Variovorax paradoxus: one gene and its partners. The protein of the gene in region 1 interacts with the protein of each later gene in a pairwise test. Links are inferred from orthologs where the notes say so. Each region holds a gene or a part of one and is shown in the gene's direction. Other genes may lie near its edges.

The links.
Region 2: the proteins of GFK26_RS05515 (region 1) and ftsA interact in binary tests that used the Escherichia coli proteins (3 or more experiments, as listed by UniProt). The link is inferred for Variovorax paradoxus from one-to-one orthologs.
Region 3: the proteins of GFK26_RS05515 (region 1) and ftsZ interact in binary tests that used the Escherichia coli proteins (3 or more experiments, as listed by UniProt). The link is inferred for Variovorax paradoxus from one-to-one orthologs.

What each region holds. Positions count from the first base shown.
Region 1 is NZ_CP045644.1:1,226,748-1,232,282, reverse strand. Bases 1,035-3,853 are described here. They hold GFK26_RS05515 (rod shape-determining protein), read left to right. Parts: upstream 1,035-1,831; coding sequence 1,832-2,875; downstream 2,876-3,853. Other genes in these bases: mreC (rod shape-determining protein MreC), read left to right, coding at 2,961-3,853; gatC (Asp-tRNA(Asn)/Glu-tRNA(Gln) amidotransferase subunit GatC), read right to left, coding at 1,315-1,614; gatA (Asp-tRNA(Asn)/Glu-tRNA(Gln) amidotransferase subunit GatA), read right to left, coding at 1,035-1,318. Also shown: more of gatA, read right to left, coding at 1-1,034; more of mreC, read left to right, coding at 3,854-3,923; rod shape-determining protein MreD, read left to right, coding at 3,920-4,441; mrdA (penicillin-binding protein 2), read left to right, coding at 4,502-5,535. UniProt on the Escherichia coli protein: Forms membrane-associated dynamic filaments that are essential for cell shape determination. Acts by regulating cell wall synthesis and cell elongation, and thus cell shape.
Region 2 is NZ_CP045644.1:481,643-485,382, reverse strand. The notes cover bases 801-3,740. They hold ftsA (cell division protein FtsA), read left to right. Parts: upstream 801-1,625; coding sequence 1,626-2,855; downstream 2,856-3,740. Other genes in these bases: ftsZ (cell division protein FtsZ), read left to right, coding at 3,026-3,740; GFK26_RS02135 (cell division protein FtsQ/DivIB), read left to right, coding at 856-1,605. In the rest of the region: GFK26_RS02140 (D-alanine--D-alanine ligase), read left to right, coding at 1-718. UniProt on the Escherichia coli protein: Essential cell division protein that assists in the assembly of the Z ring. May serve as the principal membrane anchor for the Z ring.
Region 3 is NZ_CP045644.1:477,535-483,130, reverse strand. Bases 1-2,880 are described here. They hold ftsZ (cell division protein FtsZ), read left to right. Parts: upstream 1-773; coding sequence 774-1,988; downstream 1,989-2,880. Other genes in these bases: lpxC (UDP-3-O-acyl-N-acetylglucosamine deacetylase), read left to right, coding at 2,221-2,880; ftsA (cell division protein FtsA), read left to right, coding at 1-603. In the rest of the region: more of lpxC, read left to right, coding at 2,881-3,144; GFK26_RS33940 (hypothetical protein), read left to right, coding at 3,165-3,341; GFK26_RS02115 (LysR family transcriptional regulator), read right to left, coding at 3,352-4,299; glyA (serine hydroxymethyltransferase), read left to right, coding at 4,406-5,596. UniProt on the Escherichia coli protein: Essential cell division protein that forms a contractile ring structure (Z ring) at the future cell division site. The regulation of the ring assembly controls the timing and the location of cell division.

The sequences.
Region 1 (5,535 bases):
GCGTGAAGATGTCGGCGAGGTAGTCGGCCACGGGGTCGTCGCCGTGTTCGCCGATCTTCCAGGCGGTGGTCGGCGCGGCGGGGCCGGCGATCACGTCGCATTGCGTCAGCGCCTGCTGGAAGTCGTCCGCGATCATGCGGCGCACCTTCTGTGCCTGCAGGTAGTAGGCGTCGTAGTAGCCGTGCGAGAGCACGTAGGTGCCGATCATGATGCGGCGCTTCACTTCGTCGCCGAAGCCTTCGGCGCGCGTGCGCTCGTACATCTCGGCCAGGTCCTTGTACTGCTTGGCGCGGTGGCCGAACTTGACGCCGTCGAAGCGGCTCAGGTTGCTCGACGCTTCCGCGGCGGCCAGGATGTAGTACACGGGAATCGACAGCTCGGTGCGCGGCAGCGAGACCTCGACGCGCTTGGCGCCGAGCTTCTCGTACTGCAACAACGCTGCATCAATGGCGGCGCGCACGCCGGGCGCCACGCCGTCACCGAAGAACTCCTTCGGCACGCCGATGCGCAGGCCGTCGAGCGAGTCGTTCAGCGAGCGGCCGAAGTCTTCGGCGGGCTTGTCGAGCGAGGTCGAATCGCGGTCGAGGTCGGGGCCGCAGAAGGCCGACAGCAGCAGCGCGCAGTCTTCGGCCGAGCGGGCCATCGGGCCGGCCTGGTCGAGGCTCGAGGCGAAGGCCACCATGCCGTAGCGCGAGGCGCGGCCGTAGGTCGGCTTGATGCCGGTGACGCCGCAGAACGAGGCCGGTTGGCGGATCGAGCCGCCGGTGTCGGTGCCGGTGGCGGCGGGTGCGAGGCGCGCGGCCACGGCCGCGGCGCTGGCGCCCGACGAGCCGCCCGGAATGCGGTCGAGGTTCCAGGGGTTGCGCACGGGCACGGCTTTGTCGTGGCCCACGGCGGGCACGGCGACGTTCTCGTTGGCCGAGCCCATCGCGAACTCGTCGCAGCTGAGCTTGCCGAGCGTGACCGCACCGGCTTCGGCCAGGCGGCGCACCACGGTCGCGTCGAAGGGCGAGCGGTAGCCCGCGAGCATCTTCGAGCCGGCGGTGGTGGCGAAATCGGTGGTGACGAAGATGTCCTTGTGCGCAATCGGCACGCCGGCCAGCGCGGGCGCGTTGCCCTTCGCAAGGAGCGCGTCGGCCGCGCGGGCCTGGGCCAGCGTGACTTCTTCGTTGACGTCGACAAAGGTGCCGAGCGATTCGTGGGCCTTCATGCGGCCGAGGAACGCTTGCGAGGCCTCGACGGCTGAAACCTTGCGGTCGGCCAGCGCCTTCGCCAACGCGACCACGCTCCATTGGTGCAGTTCATCGGTGCTCATCATTCGATCACCTTGGGCACGAGGAACAGGCCGGCTTCGACGGCCGGGGCGCTCTTCTGGTTGGCTTCACGGTTGTTCGGCTCGCTCACGACGTCGTCGCGCAGGCGCAGCGTCACGTCTTCGAGCGCGGCCACCGGATGCGCCAGCGGCTCGACGCCGGTGGTGTCGACCGCGCGCATGCGTTCGACCAGATCGAAGAAGCCGTTGATTTGAGTGAGCATGCGCTCGCTTTCGTCTGGGGCAAGCTGCAGCCGCGCCAACGAGGCGATGCGTGCAATATCGGAAGCGGAAAGAGACATAGGTGGCTGACGGGTCGAAAAAACCGGAGGCAATCGCACGCCGAAGAGGGTGCCGACACGGGATTCAGAGGGGATTCGGTTATTATCCCGCCTTTGCCGCAACCCCCGCGAACGCGCCGGCTTTTGCGCCAAAAACGATCAATTCACCCCGTCAAACGACCCAAAAAATAGAGCGACGACCTGCCGATGCGCAGGCCGTGCTCAGAGGATTCCGCACATGTTTGGAGCTTTCCGTCGGTACTTCTCCACCGACCTGGCGATCGACCTCGGCACCGCCAACACCCTGATCTTCGCCCGCAACAAGGGCATCGTGCTGGACGAGCCCTCCGTGGTCGCGATCCGCCACGAAGGCGGTCCCCATGGCAAGAAGGTGATCCAGGCCGTCGGCCGCGAAGCCAAGGCCATGCTGGGCAAGGTGCCCGGCAACATCGAGGCCATCCGCCCGATGAAGGACGGCGTGATCGCCGACTTCGTGATCACCGAGCAGATGATCAAGCAGTTCATCAAGATGGTGCACCCGCGCACGCTGCTCACGCCGAGCCCGCGCATCATCATCTGCGTGCCCTGCGGTTCCACCCAGGTCGAGCGCCGCGCCATCAAGGACGCGGCCGAAGCCGCCGGCGCCACCGCCGTCTACCTCATCGAAGAACCCATGGCCGCGGCCATCGGCGCCGGCCTGCCCGTCAGCGAAGCCTCGGGCTCGATGGTGGTGGACATCGGCGGCGGCACCACCGAAGTGGGCGTGATCTCGCTGGGCGGCATGGTCTACAAGGGCTCGGTCCGCGTGGGCGGCGACCGCTTCGACGAAGCCATCATCAACTACATCCGCCGCAACTACGGCATGCTGATCGGCGAGCCGACGGCCGAAGTCATCAAGAAGAACATCGGCTCGGCTTTCCCGGGCTCCGAAGTCAAGGAAATGGAAGTCAAGGGCCGCAACCTTTCCGAAGGCGTGCCGCGCAGCTTCACCATCAGCAGCAACGAAGTGCTGGAAGCCCTGACCGACCCCCTGAACAACATCGTCTCGGCCGTGAAGAACGCGCTGGAACAGACGCCCCCCGAACTGGGCGCCGACATCGCCGAGCGCGGCATGATGCTCACCGGCGGCGGCGCGCTGCTGCGCGACCTCGACCGACTGCTCGCCGAGGAAACCGGCCTGCCGGTGCTCGTGGCCGAAGATCCGCTGACCTGCGTGGTGCGCGGCTGCGGCATCGCGCTCGAACGCATGGACCGTCTCGGTAGCATCTTCACGAGCGAGTAAAGGCGAAAGCCTCCATCGGCCGGCCTTTGCTTGCGCAGGCCGGCCTTTTGTTATTTGATGCTGCACCACTGCCGGGTCTGACTACATGCCTCTGGGCACGCTCGATCGCACAGCGCCACCCCTGTTCAACCAGGGGCAATCGGCACTCAGCAAGCTGATCTTCTTCGGCGCGCTCTCGCTCTTCCTCATGGTGGCCGATGCACGCTTTCACCTCGTGAAGCCGATCCGCTCGGCCATCGGCGCGGTGCTCTATCCGGTGCAGATGGTGGCGCTCAAGCCCGTCATGCTGGTGATGGGCGGCAGCCGTTACTTCGAAGAGCTGCAGACCGCGCAGCGCAACGAGGAAGAAGCGCGCAAGGCCCTGATGCTGCAGGCCGAAACTGCCAGCCGCGCCGACACGCTGGCCCAAGACAACGCCCGCCTGCGCGAGCTGCTCGAACTGCGCCAGACCACCACCACGCCGGGCCGCCCGGCCGAGGTGCTGTACGACGCGGCCGACCCCTACACGCGCAAGATCGTCATCGACCAGGGCCTCACGCAGGGCGTGGCGGCCGGCTCGCCGGTGATCGATGCGCGTGGCGTGCTCGGCCAGGTCACGCAGGTGCTGCCCTTCACGAGCGAGGTCACGCTGGTGATCGACCGCGACCTGGCCATTCCCGTGCAGAACACCCGCACCGGCGTGCGCAGCGTGGCCTTCGGCGACGCCTCGGCGCACGGCGGCGGCATGGAGCTGCGCTTCATGGCGGCCAATGCCGACCTGCAGGAGGGCGACCTGCTCTCCACCAGCGGCGTCGATGGCATCTACCCGGCCGGCCTGCCGGTGGCGAAGATCGAACGCATCGAGCGCCGCGCCGATTCGGCCTTTGCGCGCATCTACTGCGTGCCGCTGGCCCGCGTGACGGCGGCGCGCTACGTGCTGGTGCTCGAGCCTTCCGGCGCGCCGGTGGCGCCGCCGCACGTCGAGGCCGCATCCACCCAACGCAAGCGCCCCGACGGCAAGCCCGGCGCCGGCAAGAACGAAAAGAAGCCCGCGGGAGCCACGCGATGATCAAGCGCCCCGGCCAGCAGCAGCTCTTGCTGCCCGTCAGCCCCGTCTTCATGTGGACCAGCCTGCTCGTGGCGCTGCTGGTCAACATGATCCCCATCGGCCGCGCGGCCTGGATGCCCGACCTGCTGGCACTGGTGATCGTGTTCTGGGGCGTGCACCAGCCCGCGCGCGTGGGCATCGGCGCGGCCTTCATGTTCGGCCTGCTCATGGACGTGCACCAGTCGTCGATGCTGGGCCAGCACGCGCTGTCCTACACCACGCTGGGCTTCTTCGCGGCCATGATCCACCGGCGTCTGCTCTGGTACCCGGTGCTCTCGCAGGCGCTGCAGGTGCTGCCGCTGTTTGCGCTGTCGCAGTTCATCGAGGTGATCACGCGCATGATCGGCGGCGGCGTGTTCCCGGGGTGGGGCGTGCTGATCTCGCCGGCCCTCGAGGCCGCACTGTGGCCGCTGGCCAGTGCGTTGCTGCTGGCGCCGCAGCGCCGCACCCCTGAACCCGACGAGAACCGGCCCCTCTGAGTTCTTCTTCCCTGCGCTGCATTTGCCATCGCACCTGCGCACGCCTAAGCTCCTGATGCCATGACCGAAATCCGCAACGTTGCCGCCGACCTGGCGCGCTTCAAGCGCCGCGTGATCGTCATCGGCCTGGCGGTGCTGTTCGCCTTCGGCCTGCTGGGGTCGCGGCTCGTTTACTTGCAGGTGGTGCGCCACGACGACCTGGCCGAGCAGGCCGAGAGCAACCGCACGGCCGTGGTGCCGGTGGTGCCGAACCGGGGGCTCATCCTCGACCGCAACGGCATCGTGCTGGCCTCCAACTACTCGGCCTACACGCTGGAAATCACGCCTTCGAAGGTCGGCGATGTCGAGGAAACCATCAACAGCCTGACCAGCGTGCTCGAGGTGTCGCCGCGCGACCGCCGCCGCTTCAAGCGCCTGCGCGAAGACTCGCGCAGCTTCGACTCCATTCCGATCCGCACCCGCCTGAGCGACGAAGAAGTGGCGCGCTTCGCGGCCCAGCGCTACCGCTTCCCGGGCGTGGAGATCAAGGCGCGCCTGTTCCGCAACTACCCGAACGGCGAGACGGGCTCTCACGTGCTCGGCTACATCGGCCGCATCAACCAGCGCGAAAAAACCGCGATGGAAGACTGGGAAGAAGAAGACCAGGCCAACTACAAGGGCACCGACTACATCGGCAAGCTCGGCATCGAGCAGAGCTACGAAAAAATGCTGCACGGGCAGACCGGCGTCGAGCAGATGGAAACCTCGGCCGGCGGGCGCGCCGTGCGCCGGCTCGCAAGCCATCCGGCCACGCCGGGCAACACCGTCATGCTGTCGCTGGACATCAAGCTGCAGAAGCTGGTGGAAGACATGTTCGGCGAGCGCCGCGGCGCGCTGGTGGCCATCGACCCCAAGACCGGCGAGGTGCTGGCCTTCGTGAGCAAGCCCACCTTCGATCCGAACCTGTTCGTGGAAGGCATCGACACCGAGAGCTGGAAAGAGCTCAGCGAGTCGCTCGACAAGCCGCTGCTCAACCGCGCGCTGCGCGGCACCTACCCGCCGGGCTCGACCTACAAGCCCTTCATGGCGCTGGCGGCACTGCAGACCGGCAAGCG
Region 2 (3,740 bases), 750 kb from region 1 along the record:
GCTCGGCATTCCCTACACCGGCTCGGGCGTGATGGCCTCGAGCGTGGCGATGGACAAGGTCATGACCAAGCGCATCTGGCAGGCCGACGGCCTGCCGACGCCCAAGTACGTGCGTCTGGCCTTCGACCAGCAAAGCCGCGAGCAGATCCGTGCCGTGCCCGACGTGCTCGGCCTGCCGCTGATCGTGAAGCCGCCGCGCGAGGGCTCGTCCATCGGCGTGACCAAGGTCGAGGGCTACTCGCAGATGCAGGACGCCGTGGCGCTGTCGGCGAAGTTCGACGCCGACGTGCTGTGCGAAGAGTTCATCGACGGCGAAGAAGTGACCTGCGCCGTGCTCGGCCAGGGCCTCGATGCACGCGCGCTGCCGGTGGTGCGCATCGCCGCGCCCGAGGGCGCCTACGACTACCAGAACAAGTACTTCACCGACGACGTGAAGTACCAGTGCCCGAGCGGCCTGCCCGACGCCGAGGAACGCGAGATCCAGCGCATCACGCTGGCCGCGTACCACACGCTCGGTTGCCGCGGCTGGGGCCGCGCCGACGTGATGATCCGCGCCAGCGACCGCAAGCCCTTCCTGCTCGAGATGAACACCTCGCCCGGCATGACCAGCCATTCGCTGGTGCCGATGTCGGCGCGCGCGGCGGGCATTCCCTACGAAGAGCTGTGCGTGCGCGTGCTGGCGTCCGCATCGCTCGATGCCAGGGGAGGCGCGAACTAAGCCATGGCCGACATGAACGCCGCCCGGCCGCCCGAAGGCGTTCGCCCCCTCGCTTGCGAGGGGGGTGGCGGAGCCGCGCAGCGGCGCAGCCTGGGGGAGCATTTGTGAGTACTACCGCTCCTTTTGACGTCAAGCTGATGAACATCGTCGCGAACGTTGCGTTCGTGCTGGTGGCACTCATGCTGCTGGCGGCGAGCGCGTGGTGGGTGCTGCGCCAGCCTTTCTTCCCGATCTCGGGCATCAAGGTGGACGGCGAGGTGACGCACAACAACGCGGTCACGCTGCGCGCCAATGTGGCGCCGCAGCTGAAGGGCAACTTCTTCACCATCGACCTGGCGCGTGCGCGCACCGCCTTCGAGACGGTGCCGTGGGTGCGCAGCGCGGTCGTGCGGCGCGAGTTCCCGAACAAGCTGCGCGTGACGCTGACCGAGCAGGTGCCGGTGGCGGTGTGGGGCGAGGAGGCCGGCTCCAAGCTGATCAACGGGTTCGGCGACGTGTTCGAGGCCAACGTGGCCGAGGTCGACGGCGATCTGCCGCGGCTGGACGGCCCGATCGAGCAGGCTGGGCAGGTGCTGGGCATGTACCGCGTGCTCGCGCCGATGTTCGAGCCCTACGACTTCGACATCGCCGAGCTGCGGCTGTCCAGCCGCGGCAGCTGGAAGGTGCTGCTGGACAACGGCGCCGAGATCGAACTCGGCCGCGGCCAGAGCGACGAGGTGTCGGCGCGCCTGCAGCGGTTCCTGAAGACCGTGACGCAGGTCGCGGGCCAGTACCGCCGCACGGTGGCCGACGTCGAACGCGCCGATCTGCGCCACAACGACGCGTATGCCCTGCGGCTGCGCGGCGTCACCACGGTCTCGCCCGAGGCCCCAAGAAAAATCAAGTAGCGAATACCGAGGACATTGACATGCCCAAAGAATACAAAGACCTGGTCGTAGGCCTGGACATCGGAACCGCCAAGGTGATGGTGGTCGTGGCCGAGGTGCTGCAAGGCGGCGAGCTCAAGCTGGCCGGCCTGGGCATCGCGCCCAGCAACGGCCTCAAGCGCGGCGTCGTGGTGAACATCGACGCCACCGTGCAGAGCATCCAGCAGGCGCTCAAAGAAGCCGAGCTGATGGCCGACTGCAAGATCAGCCGCGTCTACACCGGCATCACCGGCAGCCACATCCGCGGCATCAATTCGAGCGGCATGGTGGCGGTGAAGGACAAGGAAGTCACGCCCGCCGATGTGGCCCGCGTGGTCGAGACGGCGCGCGCCATCAACATATCGAGCGACCAGCGCCTGCTGCTGGTGGAGCCGCAGGAGTTCGTGATCGACGGCCAGGACGTGAAGGAGCCGATCGGCATGAGCGGCATGCGCCTGGAGGCCAAAGTGCACATCGTGACCGGCGCGCAGAGCGCGGCCGAGAACATCATCAAGTGCGTGCGCCGCTGCGGCCTCGAGGTCGACCAGCTGATGCTGAACCCGCTGGCCTCGAGCCAGGCGGTGCTCACCGAAGACGAGCGTGAACTCGGCGTGGTGCTGGTCGACATCGGCGCGGGCACGACCGACGTGGCGATCTTCACCAATGGCGCGATCCGCCACACGGCCGTGATCCCGATCGCGGGCGACCTCATCACGAGCGACATCGCGATGGCCCTGCGCACGCCCACCAAGGACGCGGAGGACATCAAGGTCGAGCACGGCTACGCCAAGCAGCTGCTGGCCGACCCTGAATCGCAGGTCGAAGTCCCCGGCCTTGGCGATCGCGGCCCGCGCATGTTGAGCAAGCAGGCGCTTGCCGGCGTGATCGAGCCGCGCATCGAAGAAATCTTCTCGCTGGTGCAGCAGGTGGTGCGCGAGTCGGGCTACGAGGAAGTGCTGTCTTCCGGCGTGGTGCTCACGGGCGGCAGCGCCGTCATGCCCGGCATGGTCGAGCTCGGTGAAGACATCTTCCTCAAGCCCGTGCGTCGCGGCATCCCGAAGTACTCGAGCGCGCTCTCGGACATGGTGGCGCAGCCGCGCGCGGCCACCGTGATGGGCCTGCTCGAAGAGGCACGTTTTGCACGCATGCGTGGTTTCAAGGTCGCACAGAAGAACGGGTCCGTAAAGACTGCGTTCGGACGTTTCAAGGACTTCATCGTGGGGAACTTCTGACCATGAACCACTCCCCACTCTGGCTCGCACGCGCGGGCCCTCCGCTGCATTTCAACGAGCGATGGCGACGCACCGGTCCACCATCGCGACGGCGATCCCGTTGATCACGTCACGGCAAAAGAAATATTCATAGACACATAACGGCAACTGCAATATTCAAGGAGTTAGAAATGACCATCGAAATGATCGAAGTCGAAGAATTCAACCAGGGCACGCAGATCAAGGTGATCGGTGTCGGCGGCGGCGGTGGCAATGCGGTCGCCCACATGATGGAGCGTGGTGTGCAAGGCGTGCAGTTCGTTTGCGCCAACACCGACGCGCAAGCCCTGCAACGCAGCAACGCGCACAAGAACATCCAGCTGGGCATCAGCGGCCTGGGCGCCGGCAGCAAGCCCGAGAAGGGCCGTGACGCGGCCGAAGCCGCGGTGGACGACATCCGCGCCGCCATCGACGGCGCGCACATGCTGTTCATCACGGCCGGCATGGGCGGCGGCACCGGCACCGGCGCGGCACCCGTGATCGCGCGCGTGGCCAAGGAAATGGGCATCCTCACCGTGGGTGTGGTGACCAAGCCCTTCGACTGGGAAGGCGGCCGTCGCATGACCAACGCCGATGCCGGCCTGGCCGAGCTCGAAGCCAACGTCGACTCGCTGATCGTCGTGCTCAACGAGAAGCTGCTCGACGTGCTCGGTGAAGACATCACGCAGGACGAAGCCTTCGCGCACGCCAACGACGTGCTGAAGAACGCCGTGGGTGGTATCTCGGAAATCATCAACGAGTACGGCGGCGTGAACGTCGACTTCGAAGACGTGCGCACCGTGATGGGCGAACCCGGCAAGGCCATGATGGGCACGGCCGCGGCTGCAGGTCCCGACCGCGCGCGCA
Region 3 (5,596 bases), 750 kb from region 1 along the record:
GGCGCGGGCACGACCGACGTGGCGATCTTCACCAATGGCGCGATCCGCCACACGGCCGTGATCCCGATCGCGGGCGACCTCATCACGAGCGACATCGCGATGGCCCTGCGCACGCCCACCAAGGACGCGGAGGACATCAAGGTCGAGCACGGCTACGCCAAGCAGCTGCTGGCCGACCCTGAATCGCAGGTCGAAGTCCCCGGCCTTGGCGATCGCGGCCCGCGCATGTTGAGCAAGCAGGCGCTTGCCGGCGTGATCGAGCCGCGCATCGAAGAAATCTTCTCGCTGGTGCAGCAGGTGGTGCGCGAGTCGGGCTACGAGGAAGTGCTGTCTTCCGGCGTGGTGCTCACGGGCGGCAGCGCCGTCATGCCCGGCATGGTCGAGCTCGGTGAAGACATCTTCCTCAAGCCCGTGCGTCGCGGCATCCCGAAGTACTCGAGCGCGCTCTCGGACATGGTGGCGCAGCCGCGCGCGGCCACCGTGATGGGCCTGCTCGAAGAGGCACGTTTTGCACGCATGCGTGGTTTCAAGGTCGCACAGAAGAACGGGTCCGTAAAGACTGCGTTCGGACGTTTCAAGGACTTCATCGTGGGGAACTTCTGACCATGAACCACTCCCCACTCTGGCTCGCACGCGCGGGCCCTCCGCTGCATTTCAACGAGCGATGGCGACGCACCGGTCCACCATCGCGACGGCGATCCCGTTGATCACGTCACGGCAAAAGAAATATTCATAGACACATAACGGCAACTGCAATATTCAAGGAGTTAGAAATGACCATCGAAATGATCGAAGTCGAAGAATTCAACCAGGGCACGCAGATCAAGGTGATCGGTGTCGGCGGCGGCGGTGGCAATGCGGTCGCCCACATGATGGAGCGTGGTGTGCAAGGCGTGCAGTTCGTTTGCGCCAACACCGACGCGCAAGCCCTGCAACGCAGCAACGCGCACAAGAACATCCAGCTGGGCATCAGCGGCCTGGGCGCCGGCAGCAAGCCCGAGAAGGGCCGTGACGCGGCCGAAGCCGCGGTGGACGACATCCGCGCCGCCATCGACGGCGCGCACATGCTGTTCATCACGGCCGGCATGGGCGGCGGCACCGGCACCGGCGCGGCACCCGTGATCGCGCGCGTGGCCAAGGAAATGGGCATCCTCACCGTGGGTGTGGTGACCAAGCCCTTCGACTGGGAAGGCGGCCGTCGCATGACCAACGCCGATGCCGGCCTGGCCGAGCTCGAAGCCAACGTCGACTCGCTGATCGTCGTGCTCAACGAGAAGCTGCTCGACGTGCTCGGTGAAGACATCACGCAGGACGAAGCCTTCGCGCACGCCAACGACGTGCTGAAGAACGCCGTGGGTGGTATCTCGGAAATCATCAACGAGTACGGCGGCGTGAACGTCGACTTCGAAGACGTGCGCACCGTGATGGGCGAACCCGGCAAGGCCATGATGGGCACGGCCGCGGCTGCAGGTCCCGACCGCGCGCGCATCGCCGCCGAACAGGCCGTGGCCTGCCCGCTGCTCGAAGGCATCGACCTCTCGGGTGCCAAGGGCGTGCTGGTGTTGGTGACGGCATCGAAGGGTTCGCTGAAGCTGAACGAGTCGAAGCTCGCGATGAACACCATCCGCGCCTACGCCTCGCCCGACGCGCACGTGATCTACGGTGCCGCCTACGACGAAAGCCTGGGCGACCAGATGCGCGTCACGGTGGTGGCCACGGGTCTGTCGCGCGCCGACGCACGCCGCCAGGCTCCGACGCTCGAAGTGATCCGCACCGGCACCGACAACATCCCGTTCACCGTGCCGACGCTCGGCGGCATGGGCCACGCGGGTGGTGGTTCGGGCAGCCAGCCCAACTACGACGGCATGGCCGTGCCCAGCGTGTGGCGCACCAACCGCACGATGGCCGCCGCCAAGGTCGACGCGCTGTCGTCGGGTGGCATGGACGACTTCGAAATCCCTGCATTCCTGCGCCGTCAGGCCGACTGACCGCAGGCCACCGAACGCAGAGGGCACGAGGGTTCGCAAGGGGACGGGGAAGACCTGAAAGGGACTGACCCCCGGCCCTAGGCGCTGCGTCCACCTCGTGCCCCTTGCGTCCACCGCCGGGGGCTCCCCGGCTTTTTTGTGTGCGCTTTCTTTTTTTGACCGGTCCATGTCTATCGCGGCCATAGCCAGGGGAATAGGGCGTCAAGGTCGCAGCCCGCCTAAAATCATGGGCGTGCTGCAACAACGAACCCTCAAGTCGATCAGCCGCGCCGTGGGCGTGGGGCTACACAGCGGCCAACGCGTGGAGCTGACCCTGCGACCGGCCCCGGCCGACACGGGCATCGTGTTCCGCCGCGTCGACCTGCCCGAGCCGGTCGAGATCCGCATGACCGCCGAATCGGTCACCGACACGCGCCTGGCGTCCACCGTGTCCACGGGCGGCGCCAAGGTGCAGACGGTCGAACACATCATGTCCGCCTGCGCGGGCCTGGGCATCGACAACCTCTACATCGACATCACGGCCGACGAAGTGCCGATCCTCGACGGGTCGGCCTCGTCCTTCGTGTTCCTGCTGCAAAGCGCGGGCATCGAACTGCAGAAGGCGCCGCGCCGCTTCATCCGCGTGCTGCGCAAGGTCGAGGTGCGCGAAGGCGAGGGCGCCAACGAGAAGTGGGCGAGCCTGGAGCCGTACCACGGCTTCAAGCTGAGCTTCGAGATCGACTTCGACCACCGCGTCGTCAACTCCACCGGCCAGCGTGTGGAGTTCGACCTGGGCACCGACTCGTACAGCCGCGACATCGCACGTGCGCGCACCTTCGGCTTCACCAAAGAGGTCGAGTACATGCGCAGCAAGGGCCTCGCGCTCGGCGGCGGTCTCGACAACGCCATCGTCATGGACGACACCAAGGTGCTCAATGCCGGCGGCCTGCGCTACGACGACGAGTTCGTGAAGCACAAGATCCTCGACGCCATGGGCGACCTGTACATCATCGGCAAGCCGCTGCTGGCCGCATACACCGCGTTCCGCTCGGGCCATGCGCTCAACAACAAGCTGCTGCGCGAACTGCTCTCGCACAGCGACGCCTACGAGGTCGTGACCTTCGAAGACGAGAAGCGCGCACCGCGCGGCTTCGGCGAAGTGGCGCGGGCCTGGTAAGCAGGCGCGCGCTTTTTCCGATGCTTCTCTTTCGCTGGGCCATCCTGCTGCTTCTGCTGGTGGCGGGCGTGTCCTTCGCGTTCTACGCGGGCACGGGGCAGGTCAAGTACCGCCGCTTCGGCTGGGTCGTGTTCAAGTGGACGGTGCTGGCGGCGCTGGGCTTCTTCGCAGTCCTGATCGCCGAGCGCGTCGCATAGCGCGAGCCGTTCAGTCGACCAGGGCCTGCAAGGCCTGCACCTGCTGCGCAAGCAGCGGCCCCTTGCGGTGCGCGGGCACCAGCAACATCAGCGTGTCTCCCAGCGCCTTCGGTCGTCCCCAGGGCGCGTGCAGCCGGCCCTTCTCGAGCAGCGGTGCCACCAGCCGCTCGCGCCCCATCAGCACCCCTTCGCCATCGAGCGCGGCCTGCAGCGCGAGGCTGTAGAGCGAGAAGTCCGGGCCGGCGGCCAGCGCGTCGGCCTCGGTTGACGTGGTGCCGGGGCGCACGGCCTGCAGCCAGCGGGACCAGTCGTCGCGCCACACCGTGTCGTGCAGGCCGCCGCAGCGCGCGAGCACGTCGAGGAGGTCGTCGAGCGGGCGCGGACGTCCGCTCTCCAGCGACGGCCGCACGCGCGGGCTGCACACGGGCACAAGGCGGTCGCGCGCGAGCGGGATGCCCGTCGCGCCGACGGCAGCCTCTGTATCGCGTGCGTAGAACAGCCCGAGATCGAAGGGCTCGCGCCGGAAGTTCGGCGGCTGCTCCAGCGCCGTCACCGACACCTGCACGCCGGGCAGTGCAACCTTCAGCCGCGAGAGCCGCGGCGACAGCCACAGCTGCGCCATGGCCGGCAAGGCCGCCACCTGCAGCGTGCTGCGGCGCGCGGCGGTCTGCGTTTCCTGGCGCAGCGCCTGCACGGCGAGGCCGAGCTGGTCGACCGCCGCACTGAGCGCGGGCAACGCGCGCCGGCCGTGCGCACTGAGCCGGATGCCCTGGCTGTGCCGCTCGAACAGCGCACCGCCGGCCCAGGTCTCGAGCGCCTTGATCTGCTGCGCGACGGCGGCGGGCGTCACGAACAGCTCCTCGGCCGCGCGCGCGAAACTGCCGTGGCGCGCAGCGGCCTCGAAGGCGCGCACGGCCGTGTGCGGCGGCAGGCGAGGGCGGGGTGGGGCGAGGGACATGGGGTGGAGGCCCAATTTTCTAGGGCTCGGGCCCAGTTTATCCGTGTTGCCGGCGCAGGCACAGGGCGCGACCATGCGGTCATTCCCTTCCTCAGCGAGACACCGCATGCCCGCAGCCCTTCACCGCCGTTCCTGGGTTCCCGCCGCCAGCGAGGACCACGTGCTCGCCATCGCCGCCGACGCCGCCGCGCGCGACGCCGTGGGCGTGGCCGCCGAGATCGAACGCCTCGTGGCCGACAACCACCGCATCCACGACGTCGACGGGCTGAACCTCAACCCGGCCACCAACGTGATGAACCCCGCCGCCGAAGCGCTGCTGTCGCGCGGGCTGGGTTCGCGCCCGTCGCTGGGCTACCCCGGCGACAAGTACGAGATGGGGCTGGACGCCATCGAGCGCATCGAGGTCGTCGCCGCCGAGCTCGCGGCCGAGGTGTTCGGCGCGCGCTTCACCGAGGTGCGCGTGAGCTCCGGCGCGCTGTCGAACCTCTACGTGTTCATGGCGACCTGCCAGCCCGGCGACACGATCATCGCGCCGCCGCCCGCCATCGGCGGCCACGTGACCCACCACGCGGCGGGCGCGGCCGGGCTCTACGGCCTGAAGACCGTGCCGGCGCCGGTCGATGCCGACGGCTACTCGGTCGACGTGGTCGCGCTGGCGAAGCTCGCGCGCGAGGTGAAGCCGAAGCTCATCACCATCGGCGGCAGCCTGAACCTGTTCCCGCACCCGGTGTCCGCCATCCGCGAGGTGGCCGACAGCGTGGGCGCGAAACTGCTCTTCGATGCCGCGCACCTCTCGGGCATGGTGGCCGGCAAGGCCTGGCCGCAGCCGCTCGAAGAGGGCGCGCACGCGATCACCATGAGCACCTACAAGAGCCTGGGTGGCCCGGCCGGCGGGCTGATCGTGTCGAACGATGCGGCGCTGATGGAGCGCATCGACGCCATCGCCTACCCGGGGCTCACGGCCAACTCGGACGCGGGCCGAACGGCCGCACTGGCCCGTGGCCTGCTCGACTGGAAGGTGCATGGCGTGGCCTATGCGGCAGCGATGCGCGATACCGCGCAGGCGCTCGCGCGTGCACTCGATGCCGAAGGCCTGCCCGTGTTCGCCAAGGCGCGCGGCTTCACGCAGTCGCACCAGTTCGCGCTCGAGGCTGCGCGCTGGGGCGGTGGGCAACGCGCCGCGAAGCAGTTGGCCCAAGGCGGGTTGCTGGCCTGCGGCATCGGCCTGCCGATCGCGCCGGTCGACGGCGACATCAACGGCCTGCGCCTGGGCGTGCCCGAGATCGTGCGGCTGGGC